DNA from 2 places in the Bradyrhizobium sp. JR4.1 genome. Region 2 is predicted to be linked to the other one. Evidence: riboswitches for the same ligand, from Rfam matches in the RefSeq annotation. Region 2 holds a riboswitch; the other holds the start of a gene.
The links. Region 2 has a riboswitch for cobalamin ahead of ABIB90_RS20605 (TonB-dependent receptor). Riboswitches for the same ligand answer to the same signal wherever they lie in the genome.
Positions count from the first base shown of each region.

Region 1: another riboswitch for cobalamin. It lies ahead of ABIB90_RS35770 (5-methyltetrahydropteroyltriglutamate--homocysteine S-methyltransferase); the one in region 2 lies ahead of ABIB90_RS20605 (TonB-dependent receptor).

Region 1 is NZ_JBEPRY010000029.1:58,086-68,349, reverse strand. Features, by position in the region: partial or broken gene ABIB90_RS35810 (ABC transporter permease) at 1-284, shown strand, start outside; gene ABIB90_RS35805 (ABC transporter substrate-binding protein) at 299-1,318, shown strand; gene ABIB90_RS35800 (CaiB/BaiF CoA transferase family protein) at 1,375-2,640, shown strand; gene ABIB90_RS35795 (citryl-CoA lyase) at 2,696-3,523, shown strand; gene ABIB90_RS35790 (hypothetical protein) at 3,520-3,753, shown strand; gene ABIB90_RS35780 (EAL domain-containing response regulator) at 4,846-6,060, shown strand; gene ABIB90_RS35775 (4Fe-4S binding protein) at 6,657-6,860, shown strand; cobalamin riboswitch at 6,992-7,191, shown strand; partial or broken gene ABIB90_RS35770 (5-methyltetrahydropteroyltriglutamate--homocysteine S-methyltransferase) at 7,294-8,357, shown strand; partial or broken gene ABIB90_RS35765 (cytochrome-c peroxidase) at 8,990-10,043, opposite strand.
Region 2 is NZ_JBEPRY010000010.1:49,425-59,688, forward strand. Features, by position in the region: gene ABIB90_RS20585 (class-III pyridoxal-phosphate-dependent aminotransferase) at 1-924, opposite strand, end outside; gene ABIB90_RS20590 (hydantoinase B/oxoprolinase family protein) at 935-2,515, opposite strand; gene ABIB90_RS20595 (hydantoinase/oxoprolinase family protein) at 2,512-4,521, opposite strand; gene ABIB90_RS20600 (PepSY domain-containing protein) at 4,983-6,410, opposite strand; gene ABIB90_RS20605 (TonB-dependent receptor) at 6,422-8,779, opposite strand; cobalamin riboswitch at 8,897-9,098, opposite strand; gene ABIB90_RS20610 (histidine phosphatase family protein) at 9,170-9,742, shown strand; gene cobT (nicotinate-nucleotide--dimethylbenzimidazole phosphoribosyltransferase) at 9,743-10,264, opposite strand, start outside.

The DNA of each region.
Region 1 (10,264 bases), on a different contig from region 2:
CTGCCGTCCGCCACAACCTGGATTCTGTCCAGCCTGCGGGTATCCGTCGGCATGGCCGTTCTGGGCGCGGTGGTTGCGGAGTATCTCGGCTCGTCCGCGGGATTGGGGCACTTGATTGCGCAGGCCGAGGGCGTCCTCGATGCCGCCGGGGTGATGCAGGAATTATCGTTCTCTCCGCCTTCGTCGTTGTCCTCGATGCTATCGTCGACCGCGCGGAAAAGCGGCTCATGGTCTGGCAGGCCAGCGCCTGCCCACGAAGGCTGATGCTAACGCTGTCCCGATAGTCACGGAGGTTCGCATGCACGTTTTCACACGCCTGATGCTGGTCATGGTGGCCGCTTTCTCGGTCATGTCCGCGAATGCCGCCGAGCCCGAGAAAACAAAGTTGAAGATCGCCGTGGGGTCACAGATCCTCAACTATATGCCTCTCGAACTTGGTGTGAAGCTCGGCGCCTTCAAAGACGAGGGCCTCGACGTGACCGTCGAGAACTTCCAGGCCGGTGGCTCAAAGGCGTTGCAGGCGTTGGTCGGCGGCTCGGTCGACGGCACTGTCAGATTTTACGATCACACCATTCAGATGCAAGCGCAGGGCAAGCAAATTTCCTGCGTGTTCCTGCTCAATGACATTCCAGGTGTGTTGCTCGGTGTCCGCACTGAGCTAGCCGATAAGGTCAAGACCGGCGCCGACCTGAAGGGTCTTAAGCTCGGGATCACGGCGGCGGGATCATCGACCGACACCATGGCGCGCTCCTACATCAAGAAATCAGGATTGGGCCCGCGCGATGTGAATATCATCGCGGCCGGCAGCGGCGCACCGGGCTTGGTGACGCTTGAGGCCAAGAACATCGACGCGCTCGTCTACTTCGACCCTATCGCAACGCTTCTCGCGCGCAAGAACGGGGCGATACCGCTGTTCGACGCGCGCACGGTCGAAGGCTCAAAACAGGCCTTCGGCGGAATCTATCCGACCGCGTGTCTCTACCTGCAGCAGTCCTTCATCGACAAAAATCCGGAAACGGTTCAGCGCCTGGTTAACGCCTTGCTCAAAACTCACCGCTGGATCAACTCCGTGTCGACGGAGCAGCTCGTCGATGCGATACCCCCTGGTTACAAGACTGACAATCGCGACGTGAATATCCAAATCATGAGCGCGTCGAAAGCGCTGTTCTCGCCAACCGGGCAGATGGACATCGAGGCGGCCAAGGTCCCATTGGCTGTTCTGAGCGACTTCGATCCAAAAATCGCTGCCGCAAAGATCGACCTGAGCAAGACCTTCACCAATCGCTTCGCCGAACAGGCCGCGCAGCAGCTGAAATAGCCGCACACAGACCCGGCCCCTCGCGATCGGATCATTTAAGAGGAAGGCTTCTTCAGATGTCTCTGCCGCTAACCGGCTTCCGCGTCCTCGACCTGTCCAACGTGCTGGCCGGGCCGTTCTGCGGTTACCACCTCGCGCGCCTTGGCGCGGAGGTGATCAAAGTCGAAAATCCGAACGGCGGCGACCTGGCGCGGCGACTCGGAGCCGATCCGCAAAGGTCAGAGCGCCTGCAGGGACTTTCATTCGTCGCCGTGAACGCCGGCAAGCAATCCGTGGCGTTGGACTTGAAGTCAGATTCGGGCCGCGAGGTGTTCTTGCGGCTCGTCAAGGAAGCCGACGTGGTGCTCGAAAGCTTCCGGCCGAAAGTGATGGAACGGCTTGGCCTGGGCGTAGATGTGCTCAGCAGGCAGAATCCGCGTCTTATTTACTGCGCGATCTCCGGTTTCGGGCAGAGCGGGCCGTGGTCCGCCCGTCCGGCCTATGACCAGATCGTCCAGGGTCTCTCCGGAGCCATGAGCGTCACCGGCGATACAGCTTCGGCTCCGCTGCGCACCGGCTTTCCGATCTCGGACACCATCGCGGGACTGACAGCTGCGTTTGCCATCGCCGCGGCTCTGGTCGAACAGCGGCACAGCGGCCGAGGTCGCTTCATCGACGTGTCCCTGCTCGAGGCCACGGTTGCAGCGATGGGATGGGTTGTCTCCAACCACCTGAACGCCGGCGTCGAGCCGCAGCCTATGGGCAACGAGAACTTCACGGCGGCTCCGTCCGGCACGTTCCGCACGGCAACAGGCCCGCTGAATATTTCCGCCAACGAGCAGAAGCAATACGAAGCGCTATGTGACCTGATCGGCCGACCGGACCTGAAGACGGACCCACGCTTCGCAGGGCGCGAGATGCGCAAGGTCAATCGCGCAGCGCTGAACGCGGAGTTGAACAAGGCACTGAGCTGCAAGCCTGCTGATAAATGGGAGTCCCAAATGAATTTGGCTGGTGTTCCCGCAGGCTGCGTGCTGACGGTCTCGCAAGTTTTGCAGCAGCCACAGTTGCTCGATCGCCGGTTCGTCGAGGCGCTGGTGCCGGAAGAGGCTGGTGCGCGGCCGTTACGAATCACGCGGCCAGGCTTCCGGCTGAATGAGGAGTTTCCGGTGCCTTCACCAGCTCCAGCACTCGGCGCCGACACTGAGAAATGGCTGAAGCGGCTCGGCTATTCGCATGCAGATGTTGAGAGGCTGGTGTCGAGCCGCGCGGTCGGCACGCCACATCAGGGCGAGACCGATCTTCCGGCAGCTCGCGTGGCCACGAACGGAACGGCATCATGACGCCCAACGGCTTGTAGCGGTTGGCGATCGGCAGGTTGAATGGATGGAGCCGGAAATGAGCGAACAAGAATTGCGACAGCAAGCCGCCCATTGGTGGCGAACCTCGATCTGCGATATCGTGCCCGGTCGCATCGCCTATCGGGGCTATCCGATCGAACAGTTAATCGGCCGGATTTCCTTTCCCGCCATGATTTGGCTGATGTTGCGCGGCGATCTGCCGACGCCCGCGCAGGAGCATTTGCTACAAGCTGCGCTGGTCGCGTCCATCGACCATGGTCCGCACGCGCCCTCCATCGCGATCGCGCAAATGGCGGTGAGCTGCGGCCTGCCCCTGAACGGTGCAATCGCCTCCGCAATCAATACGCTCGATGACGTACATGGCGGAGCAGGAGAGCAGGCAATCGAACTGTACGAAGATGTGTTGCGACGGCGCGATGGGCTGGAGATCGGCGAGGCCGCTTCCGCCGCGATCGACCATTTCACCGCAAGACGCGGCAAATATCTGCCCGGTTTCGGCCACCGGTTTCATCCGGTCGACCCGCGCGCAGCACCGCTATTGGCGCTGGTGGATGCCGCTGCCGACGAGGGCAGCGTCAGCGGCGATTATGCCAGGGCCGCCCGCGCGATCGAGCGCGCGATGCAGCAGCGCAAGGGCAAACTCATTCCGATGAACATTGATGGCGCCACCGCGGTCATTTACGGCGAGCTGGGCTTTGCGCCTGCGCTGGCGCGCGGGGTCTTCTGCCTGTCGCGTGCGGTTGGAATCCTTGCGCATGCGTGGGAGCAGACCGGGCGCAAGGATCGCAACAAGGGACCGATGCCCAAGCAGTTCGGCTACAAATATGAGGGCCAGCCGCGCCGCACATTGGGAGGCGCGTCATGATGTATCTGGACAAGCCGCCTCAGCTGGTCGAGCCTCGCGAGTTCTCCTCGATGCCGGCGCAATTTCGTCGCCCGGATGTTTCCTGGGACTGGGCTGATGCCAACCGCGGGGGTCATCTAGTGGATGGTTTCATCGAGGGGCCGTCGTTCGACAAGTCCGGAAATCTCTACGTCGTCGATACCCCTTCGGCCGCATTTACCGGATTTCACCAGACGGCGCCTGGTCTCTGATCATCGAATATGACGGCTGGCCGAACGGTTTGAAGATCGCACCGGATGGCCGGCTGCCGGTGGCGGACTACATGAAGGCCTCATGGAACTCGATCCGCAGTGCGGCACGATCCGGCCGTTGCTAGGCCACCGCAATGAGCGCAACCCTCCAACCCGATATCCCCGAAACGGCGCACCCGTTCTAAGCCCGGATAGCTATCCGGAGGCAACGCAACCTCAATCATCTGCCAGCCTCGGCACTTCGCCTCCGAATGTACCGCCTCGAGCAAACGCCGACCGTGGCGAGAGCTTCGGAAGTCGCGACAAATCCATGAATCCTGAAGCACGCCGTAGGCTCCGGCTAACTCTCACGGCCTGTACGGCCGAGATGGTGGCGACCCCTACAATCTGCCCGGTGGCTTGTTGCTCGATGACAAAAATGAACCCCTCTTCGGGATCCTGAATCAGGCACAAGGCCGCCTGCTTCGCGCCTTCAAGGCTGAACTCCGGTCCGGGGCCACCTAGTTCAGAAAGAGCTTTTCGACCACTTCTGCAATCGCGTCCTCAGCTCCTGGCACGCCTTTTGTGCAAAGCCGTGCCCCGTGGGACAGACCTTGCGCTTCATCTCCAACACGAACACCCGTAACGTTAGCCCCTCTTGAGGAAATTCATAGCCAGAAAGATACAGAAACCGCAAATGAGAGCAACTATCAAGCTCGGTAGAGAATGGGACTTCCGCACTCGCTATAAGCAGCAGAGCTGAAGAAAGTGCAAGTTGTCGCCGTAAGAGTGATTGCCGATCGTCACTCACAAGCGAGTCCATCAATTAGATCTCGCACCATGATGATCGCAGCACATAGGGCGCACCGGGTCCGCGCACCCGAAGGTGAGATTCCCGACAACCGCGTGCGTCACTCGTACAAAGTTGCGCGAAGCCGGCCAGGTATCATACGCATGCGCCGACAAAATCGTGTGAACAACACCGCGAAAGATTTTGCACGCTAGTGCACCATCTTAAGCTTACCTCGAAGAATCGAGAGATAATGCCAAGCACAGCTTGTTTGGACCTTCGCTCCTCGTTTAAGGGACCATCACGGAACGGGAGTGGTTGCGATGGGGCATGGGCAGGCCGAACTTGTCGGACGAAAACCTGTAATCTTCGGGCACCGTAAGGTGCGGCCGCGAGCGTGCGTGGCGGGCGGAAAGCGGCATCTGCGCGCCTTTCTTCGGGATGTGCTGGAGGGTATGGGGTTTGTTATCAGCGAATGCGGCACTGCTGACGAGTTGTCGCACGTACTCTGCACGGAGTTCCCTGATCTGATCCTGCTCGGCATTGGCTCGGATCGCATCGAGCCTGGACGATTGCTCGAGATACTCGTACGCGAAGAATTTGCGGGCAAAGTGCTGGCGTTCGGCGCCCGCGAGTCGATCGTCATGACGGCAGTGCAGCAGGTGGGGGGCGAATATGGACTTGCTATGCTGCCGCCGCTGAGGACGCCGTTTGCAGCTGAGACGTTGCGCGATCGGGTCGCCATGCTCTTGCCCAGAGAGCCGGCGCCCCGTCCGGCGGTCCATGTCGGAGAAGCCTTACACGCTGGCTGGCTTGAGCTCTGGTATGAGCCGAAGTTTGACGCGTGTACCCTCAGCCGCCGCGGCGCCGAGGCGCTTGTGCGAATGCGGCACCCGACCTGGGGCGTTGTTCCACCAGCCTATTTCATCCCGGAGCCTCACGATCCGCATTTTAGGGAGTTGTCGCAGTTCGTGATCGACCGCGCCATCAGGGATTGGCACTATCTTCTGGAGCACCAAACTTCGATCGATCTCTCCATCAATCTCCCGGCCGCATTCCTGATTGACCCGCAGGGGGTACGTGATCTCTGTCAGCGCATGCCGTCGCACCCGGATTTCGGCGGCTTGACGATTGAAATCGCGAGCAAGGAGGCCATCCAGAACCTAGATCTCCTGATCGAGGTCGCGCGTGAGGTTCGCTTTCACAACATTGGCCTTGCAATCGACAATGTTGGCACCAATTGGCCGCAGCTCATGGGGGTGGAGAAATTCCCGTTCATGAAGTTGAAAGTAGACCGGAAGTTCATCTCTGGTTGCGGAAATGGGGCCCTGAAGCGAACGGTGTGCCGCCATATCGTTGATCTAGCCAAAGAGTACAGTGTGCGCACTGTCGCCGAAGGTGTGGAGAGCGAGGCCGACCTGATTGCTGTGACCGAACTCGGCTTCGACCTTGCGCAGGGCCATCTGTTCGGAAAGGCCATGCCGCTGAAGCAATTTGCACAATCATCCTTCAGCCCTCCTCCACTTCGTCCAAAATAGTTGCACGACAGGTGGCTAAGCACGGCCAGGCAAAGCGGACCAGCGCTCGTCCGCACTGCTGCGCCTACTGTACCAGGCGTGCTGATAGGCGGTCACTTTGCAAAGCCAGTGTCGCTCCTCCCAGCGCAACTTCATTTCTCTCCGAAGCGCCGACGCGGAGCGTTTTGTAGCACAGACTGTTTTTGGCCAGTCTCAGCCAGTTCCGCGGAGATAACGTTGCAGCCATCAGCGAGGTTTGCAAAAAACCTCCGGTCAGGGCGTGTGACCGAAGGTCTGCCGAGATCCGGCGTAGACGCGTTGGCTCGCGGCTTTTAGTCGCGCCGCCGGTTCGGAATCGTCGAGCCTCGGTTGGTCCCGCGCTGCCGTGACAGACAAACCTGGAAGCGCGCACTGGTTGAGTCGCGACTGGCTCTCGTGCAGGGTCCGAGGGCTCGTATAGCTCGAAATTGAGACGGCCTGTTGCTGTCGCAGATGTAACATGGTCTCAGACCCGGGCAGCACAATTGCGCGAATTGCCCAGCATTGAACGCGTCTGTTTGGCACGGCCCTTGAAGGGGATCGCGAATCGCATCGTTCGCCCAAAGGAGTCGGAAGGTATGGCTTACAAGATCGTCGCTTCGCAATGTACGGTTTGTGGTGCATGTGAGTTCGAGTGTCCCAACGCGGCGATCAGCCTCAAGCGTGACATTTACGTTATCGACGCCAAGAAGTGTACGGAGTGCGAGGGCCATTGCGACACGCCGCAATGCGCGGTCGTCTGTCCGGTGCCTGACACCTGTGTCCCGTCTAAGGCAGCATAGCCAGCCCCGTGTCGAGAAACCTTCATCGCTCGATTTCGCCTCAGATTGTCATAGCCTACCTAGTACGGCTCGCAATGACTTGGGCAACATCGCAGCCAGGCTCGGTAGGTTGGCGCATCGATCCCCGTCCGCATAATGCCGGAAGTCGTGGTCTCCGGATTTCGTTTGATCCGGAGCTAAGAGGGAAGCCGGTGTAATCCCAGCGCTGTCCCCGCAACTGTGAACGGCGAGCCGCTGTCCAACGAAGTCACTGAAGCCATGCGGCTTCGGGAAGGCCGGACAGCAGCGACGACCCGCGAGCCAGGAGACCTGCCTCGACAAGATATCGTCCACGGGCGGGGTGTCCCGGTGGTGCGCCTAGCAGCTGTCGTTCACGCGACATTCGCTGCACGCGTCCGACATGGCCTTTGCCCCCAATCATGGGGTCTAAGTTATGTCTATTCGGTCGCTTCCCGTTGCCACACTGGGGACGTCACGCATCGGCCCACGACGCGAGCTCAAGTTCGCGCTCGAGAGCTACTGGGCGGGAAAGTCCAGCGCAGCCGAGTTCCTCGAGGCGGGAAGTGGACTTCGTGCCGCGAATTGGCACGGCAGAAATCCCGCGGCGCGACCGTCATTCCTTCAAATCACTTCTCGCTCTACGACCATGTGCTCGATACTAGCGTAATGGTCGGTGCCATTCCCGACGTATACGGCTGGACCGACTGTCCTGTGTCGCTCAAGACCATGGCACGTGGCGCTCAGGACGGTGGTCACGCTCAGCATGGGCCTGGCGTAGCCGCGCAGGAGATGACGAAGTGGTTCGATACCAACTACCACTACATGGTGCCGGAATTTCACCAGGATCAAATCTTTAAGTATTCCTCCCGAAAGCCGATCGAGGAGTATGAGGAGGCAAAAAGTCTCGGCTAGCAGACGCGCCCCGTCCTGGTTGGCCCAGTCACTTTCCTGAAGCTCGGCAAAAGCTCAAATCCAGCATTCAATCCGTTGTCGTTGCTTGATCGACTCTTCCCAGTCTATGTCGATGTTCTCCGCGAACTAGCCTCGCGCGGTGCTGAATGGGTTCAGCTCGATGAGCAATCCCTAGTGATGGACCTGGATGAGGCATCTCGGGCGGCTGTCCGCCGGGCCTATGCTCATTTCGCAAAGGCCGTGCCGGCGCTTAAAATCATGCTGGCCACTTATTTCGGGGCTATCGGCGACAATCTTGAAACAACCTTGGCCTTGCCCGTTGCCGGGCTTGATGTGGACCTGGTTCGGGCGCCCGACCAGTTGGACACAATTGTCGCCACAGCTCCTAGAGATCTCGTGGTCTCGCTAGGCGTCGTCGATGGTCGCAACGTGTGGCGCTCCAATCTTCCGCCGCTGCTCCGCCAACTTGCCCCTCTGGTCCAAAACCTGGGTAGGGACCGTGTTCAGGTTGCTCCCTCCTGCTCGCTGCTTCATGTTCCGATCGACATTGAGCTAGAGACCGATCTCGATCCCAATGTGAAGACGTAGCTGGCGTTCTCAGTTCAGAAGATCAAGGAACTTTCGTGCCGATCAGGTGACATATTCCATAGTCATTAACGCTGTACGCGAACCGCAGCCCGACTGTTTCATTTATCCATCGCGTGGATGTGTGCCATCATAACAATCAATTTTACCGCCCTTACGGAATGTCATACGAAAATTGGCGCTTTGGCACGATGCTCGGGAAAGATAATCGAGCGCTGTTGGTGCTTGGGGATGCTGCTGCGCCAAGCAAACGGCGGCTTGAGTTTCAGGGCACGGCACCGAAACCGGTTGCGCGAAGGATCCCAGCTTGAGCAAGGCACTGCCTTGCCAACCGGACAGCGGGCGAGTGGTGGTCAAGTCCTGAGATTTCCCACAGGAGTGGAAGGCAAGAGGCTCCAGATTTCGCGCGGAGCGATCTCCGCTCCTCGTTGTTTGACGGCGAATGCCCTCGCCGTAAATCGATCGCCGGTAGTCCTCCCTACCGACGAAAGCTGGTGCGATTCATAAAGCAGCTCGCTCCGGCGTGACTTTCGCCCGGCCTCCCGAGGAGGCCGGGCGTTTTTTTAGTGCACGAGATCGGTCAGGGTCGTTGCACCGCATCTGGAGCCAACGCATGGGGCCGGTGCGTTAACCTATTTGTCTATAGAAGGCTCTGGTGTGGTGTTCGTACGCGTGGGTGGTATCGGATACTCGATCTTAGGCAGCCGCCGGGTCAGCGAATTTAGAAACGCTACGATATCGTTCTCTTCCTCATCGCTAAGCTTGGCGCCGAGCTGGAATTCACTCATCAGGCAACAGCTTGCTTCAGATTCCAAACCTGACCCGAATGGAAGTAAGGGGCTCGCAAGGCGACGTTCCGCAACGGCGCCGCGCGGAAGACATATTCGTCGGCGGCCGCCTTGGTGACCGCGAACCGGCCCCGTCGGCGTCCGGAAGCACCCTTGGGTCCGGCTTTTTCATCGCGCCGAATGGGAAATAGGCCTGTCCACCGACGTCCATTGTGGCAGGTGGAGCACCCCTTCTCCATAAACAGCGCCAAGCCTGACTTCTCCTGATCGTTGAGAGCATGTGTATTGCCCCCCAGATACTGATCGAATGGGGCCGCAGGCGTAATGAGAGTTGCTTCAAAAGCCTTCGAAGGTGACCCGGTCTCGCTTCGTTCGGGAAAGCGTTTTTGAACAAGTCGACATAGCTTGCCATTGAGTTCAAGGTGTCGAGCACATGATCCGGAGTCGCATTCATTTCGGCACTCGCCTGCACAGGGCCGGTGGCTTGCGCCTTGAGGTCCACGGCGCGTCCGTCCCAGAATTGCGCCGTATTGAACACTGCATTGTAGAGGGTGGGGGCCCGACGTAGGCCGACCTTCCAGCCGTGACCGACGGAGGTCGGACCGGCATCGACTCCGCCGGTGGCGAGATTGTGGCACGTATTGCAGCTGATGATCTCGCTTGCCGATAGCCGCGGATCGAAGAACAGCATCTTGCCAAGCTGAATCTTTTCATGCGTGATTGGATTGTTCTTTACCTCAGGAACGACTGAGGGAATCGGATGGAAGATCTCCTTGGCGGTTCTCATCAGATCATCGTCGGCGTTAGCTCCTGACGACATCAGCAGCCCGATCGCCAAAACAGATGCTTCAGCTAAAGCCGAAGCTCCCGGATCGATTTGTTCATACCCCCGCCTCATCAGTTCTGATTGTTAATCAAGGAAACAGTCGAAAGCGATGCGAGCCCCCGTTCCCTCGACGGGCCGGCGCAGCATGCACCGGATCTTCTGACGCGAGGCTGCATCAAGCTGTGCCTTTCGAGGTGCTCGCTGCCGGCGTTCGTCCACGAAGCTTTCGGCCCATATTTGATTGGCGAGTTCGCTTTGAGCTAGATCACGGCGGTCGTGTTGGTAGATCAGAC
Region 2 (10,264 bases):
GCTGACGGCGGCCATGCTGATGGGATGCCCACGCAACGTGCCGTAGTTCTGCCAGCTCGTGCCCTTGAGCCTTTCGACGATATCTTTCGACACTACGACCGCGGCAACCGCCGCCGCACCGCCACCGAGCGATTTTCCGAGCGTCACGATATCAGGACGGCTCTCGGCGCCTTGGAAGGCGAACCAGCGCCCAGCGCGGCCGGTGCCGGTCACCACTTCGTCGGCGATCCAGTAGGAGCCAGCCTGCCGCGCGCAACGCGCCACCTCGTCCTGATAGGCGCCGTCGTAATAGATGCCGCCCTGCGTGTAGTCGATGATCGTCGCTGCGGTGTCCGAAAGCAGGCGCGTGGCATCGGCCAGATATTCGCGTGGGGGAACATTGTTGGCGGGCGCACCATAGATCGCGCCATCCGGCGCCGGCAATATCCGCACCGGCGCCATCGGCGCCGGCAGCTTCGAGCCGCCTGAGTGCACCGCGAGGCCGCCATGCCATTGCGGCTGCACGGTCATACTGCGCGACAGGCCTGTAATGCCGTGATAGGCGCGTTCGCGCGTTGCCAGCGCGGACCGCTGCGTCAGCGCCTGGCAAAGTGACAGCGCCATGTCGTTGGCCTCGCTGCCGCTGATGCAGAAGCGCACCGCACCGACCCAATCCTCTTCGCCCTTGAAGGCGATGGCCATCAAATCGTCAGCGGCCTGCTCGCGGCCGACCCAGGTCCACCCCTCGTTCACGACGGGCGTATCCGCCGCGCGGCGGATCGCCTCCACCATCGCGGGATGACGATGTCCGAGACCGCCGCCGGTGTTGCTGCCGTCGATGAGCTTGCGACCATCCGACAGATGAAAATAGACGCCCTCGCCGCCGACCACGGCCATGGGCGCGCTGTCGCCGGCATTCAGCCCGGTTCGCAACAATCTGCTCATTGCAATCCCTTCATTCCGCAGCCTCGGCGCCGTAGCCACCGCCGCCGCAGGTCTCGATGTTGACGAGATCGCCTTGCTGCAGCACCAGGTTCGACTTGCCGTCGATCGCGACGTTCGCGCCCTGCCGGATCAGCGAGATGCGGCAGGGCTTGCCGGGTTCGCCGCCCTGCATGCCGAACGGCGCGATCACCATGCGCTCGATGCAGGTGGTCAGATGCATCGACGGCGCCAGGATACGATAGGTGCGCACGACTCCGTCTCCGCCGCGATGGGCGCCCGCGCCGCCGGAATGCCTGCGAATGGCCTGCTGCTCGACTTGGATCGCGTAATTCGCCTCGATCACCTCGACCGGCGTATTCGAGGTGTTGGACAGATGCACCCGCGTCGCTGAGATGCCGTCCCGATCATGCCGCGCGCCCTCGCCACCGCCGTGGACCTCGTAAAGCATCTTCCATGAACCGTTTTGCCGCGGTTCGGCAAAAAACAGGACGCCCGCCGTGGTCGCCCCGCCGGCCGACAGACGCTCGGGAATGGTATCCTGCATCGCGCGGAAGATCGCATCGACGATGCGCATCGAGGTCTCGTGGTTGCCGGCCGCAACCGAGGCATTCCACCCCGGCTCCAGGATCGAGCCCGGGCGCGTGATGATGGTCAGCGGCCGCAACGCGCCCGCGTTCTGGTTCATGTCGCGCCCGCTCATGATGCGCGCGGCATAGGCTACCGCCGAGCGCGCCATGAACGGCGTGGTGTTGCAGAAATTCGAGACGCGGTCGCAGCTTCCCGAGAGATCGAAGGTCGCTTCGTCGCCTGCAATGGTGATCTTGACATGAATGCGCGCTGGCGCGGCGTTGACGCCGCCGTCGTCCAGATAATCCTCGCCCTCGTAGACGCCATCCGGCAGATCGCGCAACGCCTCGCGCATCTCGATTTCGGAGAGATCGTGCAGGCGCGCCTGCGCCGCCGTGAAGACTGCCTTGCCGTGCTCGCGGCAAAGCTCGAAGATGCGCTTCTCGCCGGCTTTCGTTGCGGCGATCTGGGCGAGAAGATCGCCCTCGCAGGATTCGGGATCGCGAACATTGGCCTTGAGCAGCTGCACGATCGGCGTATTGACGCCCGCTGCCGTGGCGATCAGAACCGGCGGAATGCGCATCGCCTCCTGGAAGGTGTCGATCGCTTTCGCAAAATAGCTGCCGGGCCAGGTGCCGCCGATATCGGGCCAATGCGCGAGGCTGACCGCGAACGCCACGATCTCGCCGTCGACGAAGACGGGGCGCACGACCTTGACGTCGTTGAGATGATTGCCGCCGAGCGGGCCGACATTGTAGATCAGTGCATCGCCTTCGTTCAGGCTGTCCCGCGGCACCACCTTCAACAATTCGAGAACCGTATAGGCCATCGCGCCGAGATGGATCGGGATGTCGCGGCCCTGCCCGACCAGGTCGCCCCGGCCGTCCGTGATCGCCGACGACAGGTCGCCGGCCTCGCGCAGCAGCGGCGAGCGCGCCGAGCGCGTCATCACCAGGCTCATCTCCTCGGCCGCGGCCGAGAGCCCGTGCCTGATGACCTCGACGACGAACGGATCGATCTTCATGGGGCCACCCGCGTCAGGAACAGATTGCCTGAAACGTCGGGCCGCGCCTGCCAGCCGGGCGGGACCACCACGGTCGACCATGCGTCTTCAATGATGGCCGGACCGCTGACAATCTCGGTCAACGAGGCGCGGTCGATGATGCTTGTTGCGATGTCGTGAAAGCCGTCGAACGAGCAGATGCGCTCGCCGGTGGAGACCGCCCTCACCGCGACGGACGGCCGGCTCACGACGGTGCGCGACGGACGGCGCGCCTGCACCCGCACGGATTCGATGACGCAGCTCTCGCCGGTCGCATAGCCGAACAGCTCGTGGTGCCGGGCCAGAAAATCCTTCTTCAGCGTGATGACGTCGAGCGGTCGCGCAAACGGAACCGGAATGGCGTCGTTCTGCGCGGCGTAGCGCATCAAGGCCACCAGCTCGACCTGAATCTCGGTCGCGGCCACGCCGTTGGCGACGAGCGGCGCCGAAGCATCGTCAATCAGCACCCCGATCCGTTCCGACACGCGGGCGAGGTCGATGCCGTCAAGCGCAGCACGCAAGGTTTGCTGCTGGAGGAAGCTGAAATCGGCAGTGAGACAGCCCAGCGCCGAAAAAGCACTTGATGCACTGGGAACGACGACCTCGGCAATTCCGTAGAGATCGGCAAGCCCCGCGGCGTGCATCGGGCCACCACCGCCAAAGGCGAGCAGCGTGCAGTCGCGTCCGTCGATGCCGCGCTCGACCGTGACGCGGCGGAGCGCACGCGCCATTGTCGCGTTCGCGACCTTGATGATGCCGAGCGCGGTTTCGGTCAGGCTCAGCCCCAAAGCGCGCGCGATCGGCGCGATGACACCATTGGCTGCCCGGATGTCGATTCCGATCCGGTCGCCGAGTTTGGTTTCGGGATTGAGATAGCCGAGCACGGCGTTGGCGTCGGTGATGGTCGGCTCGGTACCGCCGCGGCCGTAGCAAGCCGGTCCAGGCTCTGAGCCGGCGCTTTCCGGTCCGACGGTCAGGCCGCCGGGACCATTGCGCACGATCGAGCCGCCGCCCGCGCCGATCGAGTGAACCGCAAGCATCGGCTGGCGCAGCGGCTTGTCGCCGAGCATGCGGCCGTCTGTCATCTCGGCCTGGCCGTCGACGATCAGGCACACGTCGGTCGTGGTGCCGCCCATGTCGAACGTCAGCATCCGCGATGTGCCGAGCTGGCGCGCGATGCTGACGGATGCGGAGACGCCGGCCGCCGGGCCCGACATCGCCATCACCAGCGGCCGCCGCTTCACGGCGGAGATCGGGACCATGGCGCCGGCCGAATGAAACACCTGCAGGCCGGGACCGATCGGCAGTCGCAGTTCCAGTTCGCTGAGATACTCCACCGCGATCGGCATGGCGGCCGCGTTGAACACGGTCGCCGAGGTCCGCTCGTATTCGCGCGCCTCGGGATTGACCTCGTGCGACAGCGAGACGTGGGCAACGACGCCCTTGAGCCGCTCGCCGAGCATTTTCTCGTGGACAGGATTGGCATAGGCGTGAAGCAGTGCGACCGCGACGCTCTGCACGCCGGTCCCCTTCAGCCAGGCCACCAGGCGCTCGATCTCCGCTTCATCCAACGCCTTCAGCACCTTTCCCTCGTGATCGAGGCGCTCGGCAAGCCCAAAACATCGTTCCGGCGGCACGAGCGGCGACGATTTCGGCGGAATGTCGAGACGGTAGAGATCGCGGCGGCGGTAGCGCGCGATCTCCAGCACGTCGGAAAAGCCTTCGGTCGCCACCAGCGCCACTTTCGGCAAACGTCCTTCGACGATGGCATTGGTTACGCGCGTGGTGCCGTGGACGAAGCGCTTGACCTCGCTCTTGCGCAGGCCCACCGCCTCGATTGCCTCCAGCATCGCCTGAACCGGAGCTTGAGGTCGCGACGGCACTTTCGCGATCCGCGCCTCCGCGGGGGAGTGCCGGATCGCGATGATGTCGGTGAAGGTGCCACCGATATCGGTGCCGACCTCCCAGTGATTTTCGTCAGTGTTCATGCGTGGGTCAGCTGCGGACGACGTTCGAACCGGACGCCGGGTGCTTCCCGTCCTTCGCGAGGTTCAATCGCAAACCGAGAGCGCTCATCGTCATCCCCTGTCATGCCACTGCTTGCGAGCGTGCGACAGAGCGATGGGCTTCGGATAGGGCCAGCGTTGTCGCAACGCACAGGACCAGCACGCAACCGGCGCTGCCCGCCGAGGCACATTTTAGTGCAGCGCTGCCCGCAGGGAGTGCACATCGGTGTGGATCGTTCCACGCGCGCTAAGTGCAGCGCACCACGAGTTTTCCCGGACGAAACGGCACATCCGCTGCACTGCAATCCACTCGCCGCGGACGCACTGTCTAATTTGCAGGCGATCGATCGGCGCTACGGACCATACGATTGCTTATGAGCTATGCATGGCAGTCGGCTCAGCCTCTCTTTATTGTACGATCAGTAAGCGGTCGTTTTGCCCACTCAACGCCTCGCGACCAGGCGACGCGAGCCGATGACGATGCCCGTGATGGAGAACAGAAAGCCGAGGGCGCAGAGCCCGACGACCAAGCCGTCGCGCAGCAACGGATGCGCGACCAGGACCGGAAAGTCCAACGTGTGCAGCGCGCCGTAGAACCAGCGATAAGCCCGCCGCGACGAATCCAGCCTTTGCAGCAAATTGCCGTCGGCGCCGTCGATGTCGAACCAGAGGTCGCCGCAGGAGGAGCGGTAGACCGGGGCACCAGGGACGGTGGACTGCGCGGGATAGTTGTCGTTGTCGGCAAGTATCGACGGTGCGCCGCAGCCGGCTGCGAGGCGCGCGGTCAGCCCCTGGACCTCGTGGACATCCAGAGATCCCGTTGGTCCGTCGCGCGGCGCATCCCCTGCCTTGATCAAGGTCTGAGCGGCAACGCCCGTGCGATCCCGCCGATAGAGAGTGCCGTTGAAGGCAAACCATTCGATCTCGCGGACCGACGGCGATACGGGCTGGCGATCGAGCGATCGGGCCGCCGTCCAGTTCGGTGGGGCGTTCATCACGCTGGATTCAGCCGAGGTCAATTGCCCACGCGAGAACAGCCGTCCGTGATCCATGGAGAGCCAGCCACTGAAAATCCAGCTCAGCACGAAGACCATCGCCGCGAGGCCGATGAGATGATGCAGCGCATGCCAGCCACGATAGGGCGACCCGATCAGACCGCTTTGAGGTTTGATCCGCGCAAGCCCGAGCACAGCGCCAAGCAAAGCTGCGATCAGGGCCAGCAGCGACAAGGTCCAGACCACGCGATCCCACAGCGACCAGTTGCTTCGCAGAACTGTCGGATAGATCCAGTGCAGCACACTTCCGGCGAGATTCCATCCGCGCTCGCTGCGCGTCGTATCCAGAACGATTTCGCCGGTGAGCGAGGAGACATAGAGCTCCGTTCCGGCGGCGTCGCCCAGGGCAACCCGAAACAGGGGCCGATGGCGGTCAAAGCCGTTCGGCACGCTCCATTGGTCATAGTCCGAGCGCGCAACGATCGCGGCACGCGCGGCATCCAGCCCACGGCTGCGTGCGTGGTCTCGCGCGATGGCCAGCGCGACCTCGGAAGACGCGACCGAGGCGCCGACCCCGCCGGAGGCGCGGACTGCGCCCGCGCGCGACGGCCCCGCGACGACATAGACCGGTCCATCACTGCGCTGGATCAGGCGAACGCGCGTCGCATCCGCAATCCCGCTCGCGGCAACGGCATCGGCGACCGCAAGCCCCGTCTCCGCGCTAGCCAACGGCACGAGCCCGGCAAAGCGTTCCGCTTCCGTCAGGGACGGAAACGGAACGAAGTGCATCACGATTCCCGTCGCGAACCACATCGCGAACAGCAGGCAGAACGCGATCCCGAGCCATCGATGCAGCAGGACGATCGCGCGCATCATCGATCAGCGTCCTACCATTTGAACGCGGCCGAGATCTCGTAGGTGCGCGGCGCGCCCAGCAGGATCTGGTCGGGATAGAATGGATCGCCCCAGATCGCGTAACGCTTGTCGGCGATGTTGCGCACCCGGAAGGTCAGGCGGGCCTGCTCGACGGCGTTGAACACGGTCTTGGGGATGTCGACGAAAGCGTAGACGTCCGCAACAGTGTAGGCTTTCAGCGTCACGGTGTTGGCATCGGTGTTGTAGCGGTCGCCGACATGGCGGCCGGTGATACCGAACTCGACCGCCCAGGGCGTGAAGAACCGGTATGACGCGCCGGCATTGGCGACGACGCGTGGCACGTTCGGCGGCGTGTTGCCGGAGAACGAGCCGCCGACAAAATTGTAGTCGGCGTAGCGCGCATCGACATAGGCGATGTTGCCCCAGAGACGCAGAGGCTCGATCGGACGCACCGAGGCGGCCAGCTCGACGCCCTTCGACTCCTGCCGTCCGGCCAGGTTGAGCTGCATGCCGCCTGCCGCGGCATAGACGTTCTTGCGCAGGATGTCGTAGGCCGAGAACGACCACTCCGCCCGGTTGTCCCAGAACAGGTGCTTGACACCAGTCTCGTAGGTGCGCGCGGTGGTCAGGTTGAGCGGATCGGTCGGATTGAGCAGGAAGATGTTGTTGGCCGCGATGTCGGCGCCGGTCGCATATTGGCTGAAGAAGGTCAGGCCCGGAACCGCTTCCCACGTGTAGCCGATACGGCCCGTGGTCGGCGCCCAGGATTGCGAGAACGGGAAGTTCGCCTTCTCCAGACCGAACTTGTCGGTCGAATTACGGTCGAGCCCGATATGCTCGACGCGCAGGCCGCCAACCAGCGCGAAGCTGCGCGTGAGCTTCAGCCGGTCCTCGAATGACAGCGCCTCATTATCGATGCGCGCAGTCTGCTGCTGAATAGTGAGCAGGCCGTAGTAGCCGCGAGGCGGATCGACCAGCGGAACGGAATCGCCAGGGAAATTTGCGGCGCCCGGCCTCACGAAATCAAGGTAGCTTGAGGACAGCGTCGTGACCAAACGGTTGTCAAGGCCGGCGATATTCGCATCCCAGATCAAGTCGGTGACGTTGCCGACCAAGCGTTGGCTGTGCGCGACGTAGAAACGCTCGCGATCCACCATGTTGGTACCGGAATTGAACGCCTCGACCTCATTGTTGAACCACGTGCGCTCCGCGCCGTAGCCATAGGCCTGACTCTTCAGCGTCAGGTCTGGCGCGAGCTTCAGCTCGAAACCGCCGCGCAACCAGACCTCCTGCGCGACGTTCCTGTTGTCGAGGACGTTGTAGTTGGTGTTGAAGGTGCGGTCATCGATCGTGACCGCACCGAGATTGGTTTTGTTGTAGTTCGAGATGTAATTGCCGGACACGATCCCCGTCGTCGCATGCGAGCCGCTGAAGGCAATCGGCACCAGCGGCGCGCCCCAATAGGCTTTCGAGCGATCCTCGCGGTACTCGATCGCGCCCCAGACCTTGAGGCTATCGGAGATGCGATAGTTGAGCTGGCCCGACACATCGAGCGTCTTCGTGTTGGTGTCGTCGGCAAAGCCGTTGAGCGAGGAACGGCTGACGTCGAAACGGTAGTCCAGCCCCTGCACATTGGTGCTGCCGCCCGAGCCGTAATGCGCGCGGAACGAGTTCAGCGAATCCCAGGAGAAATCCGCCTCGTTCCGGATCGGACCGGTGTGCGGCTGCTTGGTGACGAAGTTGATCGCGCCGCCGGCGGCGCCCTCGCCCGACATCAGTGACGCCGGACCCTTCAGGAATTCGACAGCTTCCAGATTGGCCGTGTCGGTGATCCGCGAGGTCATGTTCTGCGGACCGATCTTGATGCCGTTGTAGAGCGTGTTGATTTGGCTGTTGGTGAAACCGCGCATCGAGAAAGCCGAAGGCTCGGCCGGATTGTCGCCGGCTGTGACGCCAACCGCTCCCTGCGCGACGTCGGACACGGTGCGGTAGCCCTGCTCGCGCATGGTTGCGGCCGAGATCACCTCCACGGTCGCGGGCGTTTCGCGCACGGTCAGGCCGAGGCGAGAGGCGCTTTCGGCGACTGCATTGGTGTTGAGCGGCGTCTGTGCTGCCGCGGTCGGCACGACGGGCTTGGGCGCTACAGATGCAGCCGCCGGCCGGCGCGCAGCTGCGCGGCGTGGGCCCTGCGCTTCTCGGCCGGCCGGCCTGGCCTGCTTGCGGGATTGGGCCGGCGTCACCTCGACCGGCGGCAGAGGTTCGCGGGCCTGCTGCGCCAGTGCGCCGGGAGGATCAAGCGCGGCAAGGGATGTGAGCGCGGCGGATGCGAGCAGGAACGCACGCGGTCGTACAATGCGAACAGGAGACACGGTCTTGGACCTCGGTATGACGTCAGTGGCACGTCACAGCGAACCAAGGTCCCATCTTCCGGCTTATAAGCCTTCCGATGAAGCCGAATGTCTGTACTCCCCGACCGACATCTTCGCGTGTGACCACGGCTGACGGCAGGTCTCCTGGCTCGCGGGTCACTACCTTGCGTCGCCTTCCCGGGACCGAGATACCCAGTGGCTCGTGACGCAAGATTCGCCGCTTACAGTTGCGGGGGCAGCCACGGCATTGGGGACAATGTCCCCGCACCGCATTCCCTTTTCATCCCCTCTCGGGGAAACCGTCGCGAGCATCTAGGATTACGATCAAGACAGAGTCAATGTGCCAGTTGCGGCGTTATTGCCACAACGACAACTTCCTCGGAGATAAGCATGGAAGGCGAGACCTTCCTCTGGCTGATACGGCACGCGCCCGTCGATGGCGTCACGGGGACGATCCATGCGGCCGACGCACCGGCCGATCTCGGCGATCGCGCGCAGCTGGGGGCGCTGCGGCAGCGTCTGGCGCAGGACGCCGCGAGCTATGCGAGCCCGTCGCGTCGCACGGTCGAAACGGCCCACGCGCTGGGGCTCGAGCCGCTGCAGCTGGACGAATTCAGCGAGCAGAATTTTGGCGACTGGACCGGTCGTCGGCATGACGAGCTCGCCGCGACTGGTGGCGAGGCCTATGCACGGTTCTGGAGCGATCCGGCGCGCGCACGGCCGCCGGGCGGCGAAAGCTTTGAGGATCAGGTCGCGCGGGTGCGGCTGGGTTTGTCGAAGATCAGCAGCGGGGCCGCAACGCTCGTCGTGCATTCCGGCACGATCCGTGCGGCGCTGTGCATCGCGCTGGATCTGACGCCAAAAGCGGCCCTGCGCTTTGTGATCGATCCGCTGTCGCTGACTCGGATCGACCGGCTCTCGACCGGCTGGCGCATCGTCTCGGTCAATCAGCGGACGATTTGATCAGGCCGGACGATCAGGCACATTGGCCTGCGCAAAGGTCGCCATCCCGTTGTGGAGCGCACAGGCCGACCGCACCAGCGGCAGCGCGATGGCCGCCCCCGATCCTTCGCCGAGCCTGAGATCGAGGCTGATCAGCGGCTGCACATTCAGCGCGCGAAGCACCAGCCGATGCCCCTGCTCGGCGGACTGATGCGATGCCAGCAGGAACGGCTGGCACGAGGGATTCAACCGCGCCGCAGCAAGTGCCGCGACCGATACGATGAAGCCGTCGATCAACACGGGGATGCGGCCCTGTGCAGCCGCGATAATGGCACCGCAGATGGCCGCAATCTCGAGGCCGCCGACGGCGCACAGGATCTTTTCGGGCGACGCGCCCGTAATGCCATGACGTGCGATCGCGGCGTCGATCACCCGCGCCTTGTGCACACGGCCGGCCGCGTCGATGCCGGTGCCGCTGCCCGCGATCTCTTCCGCGCTCACGCCGAGCAAGGCGGCCGCGATCGCCGCCGATGTCGTGGTGTT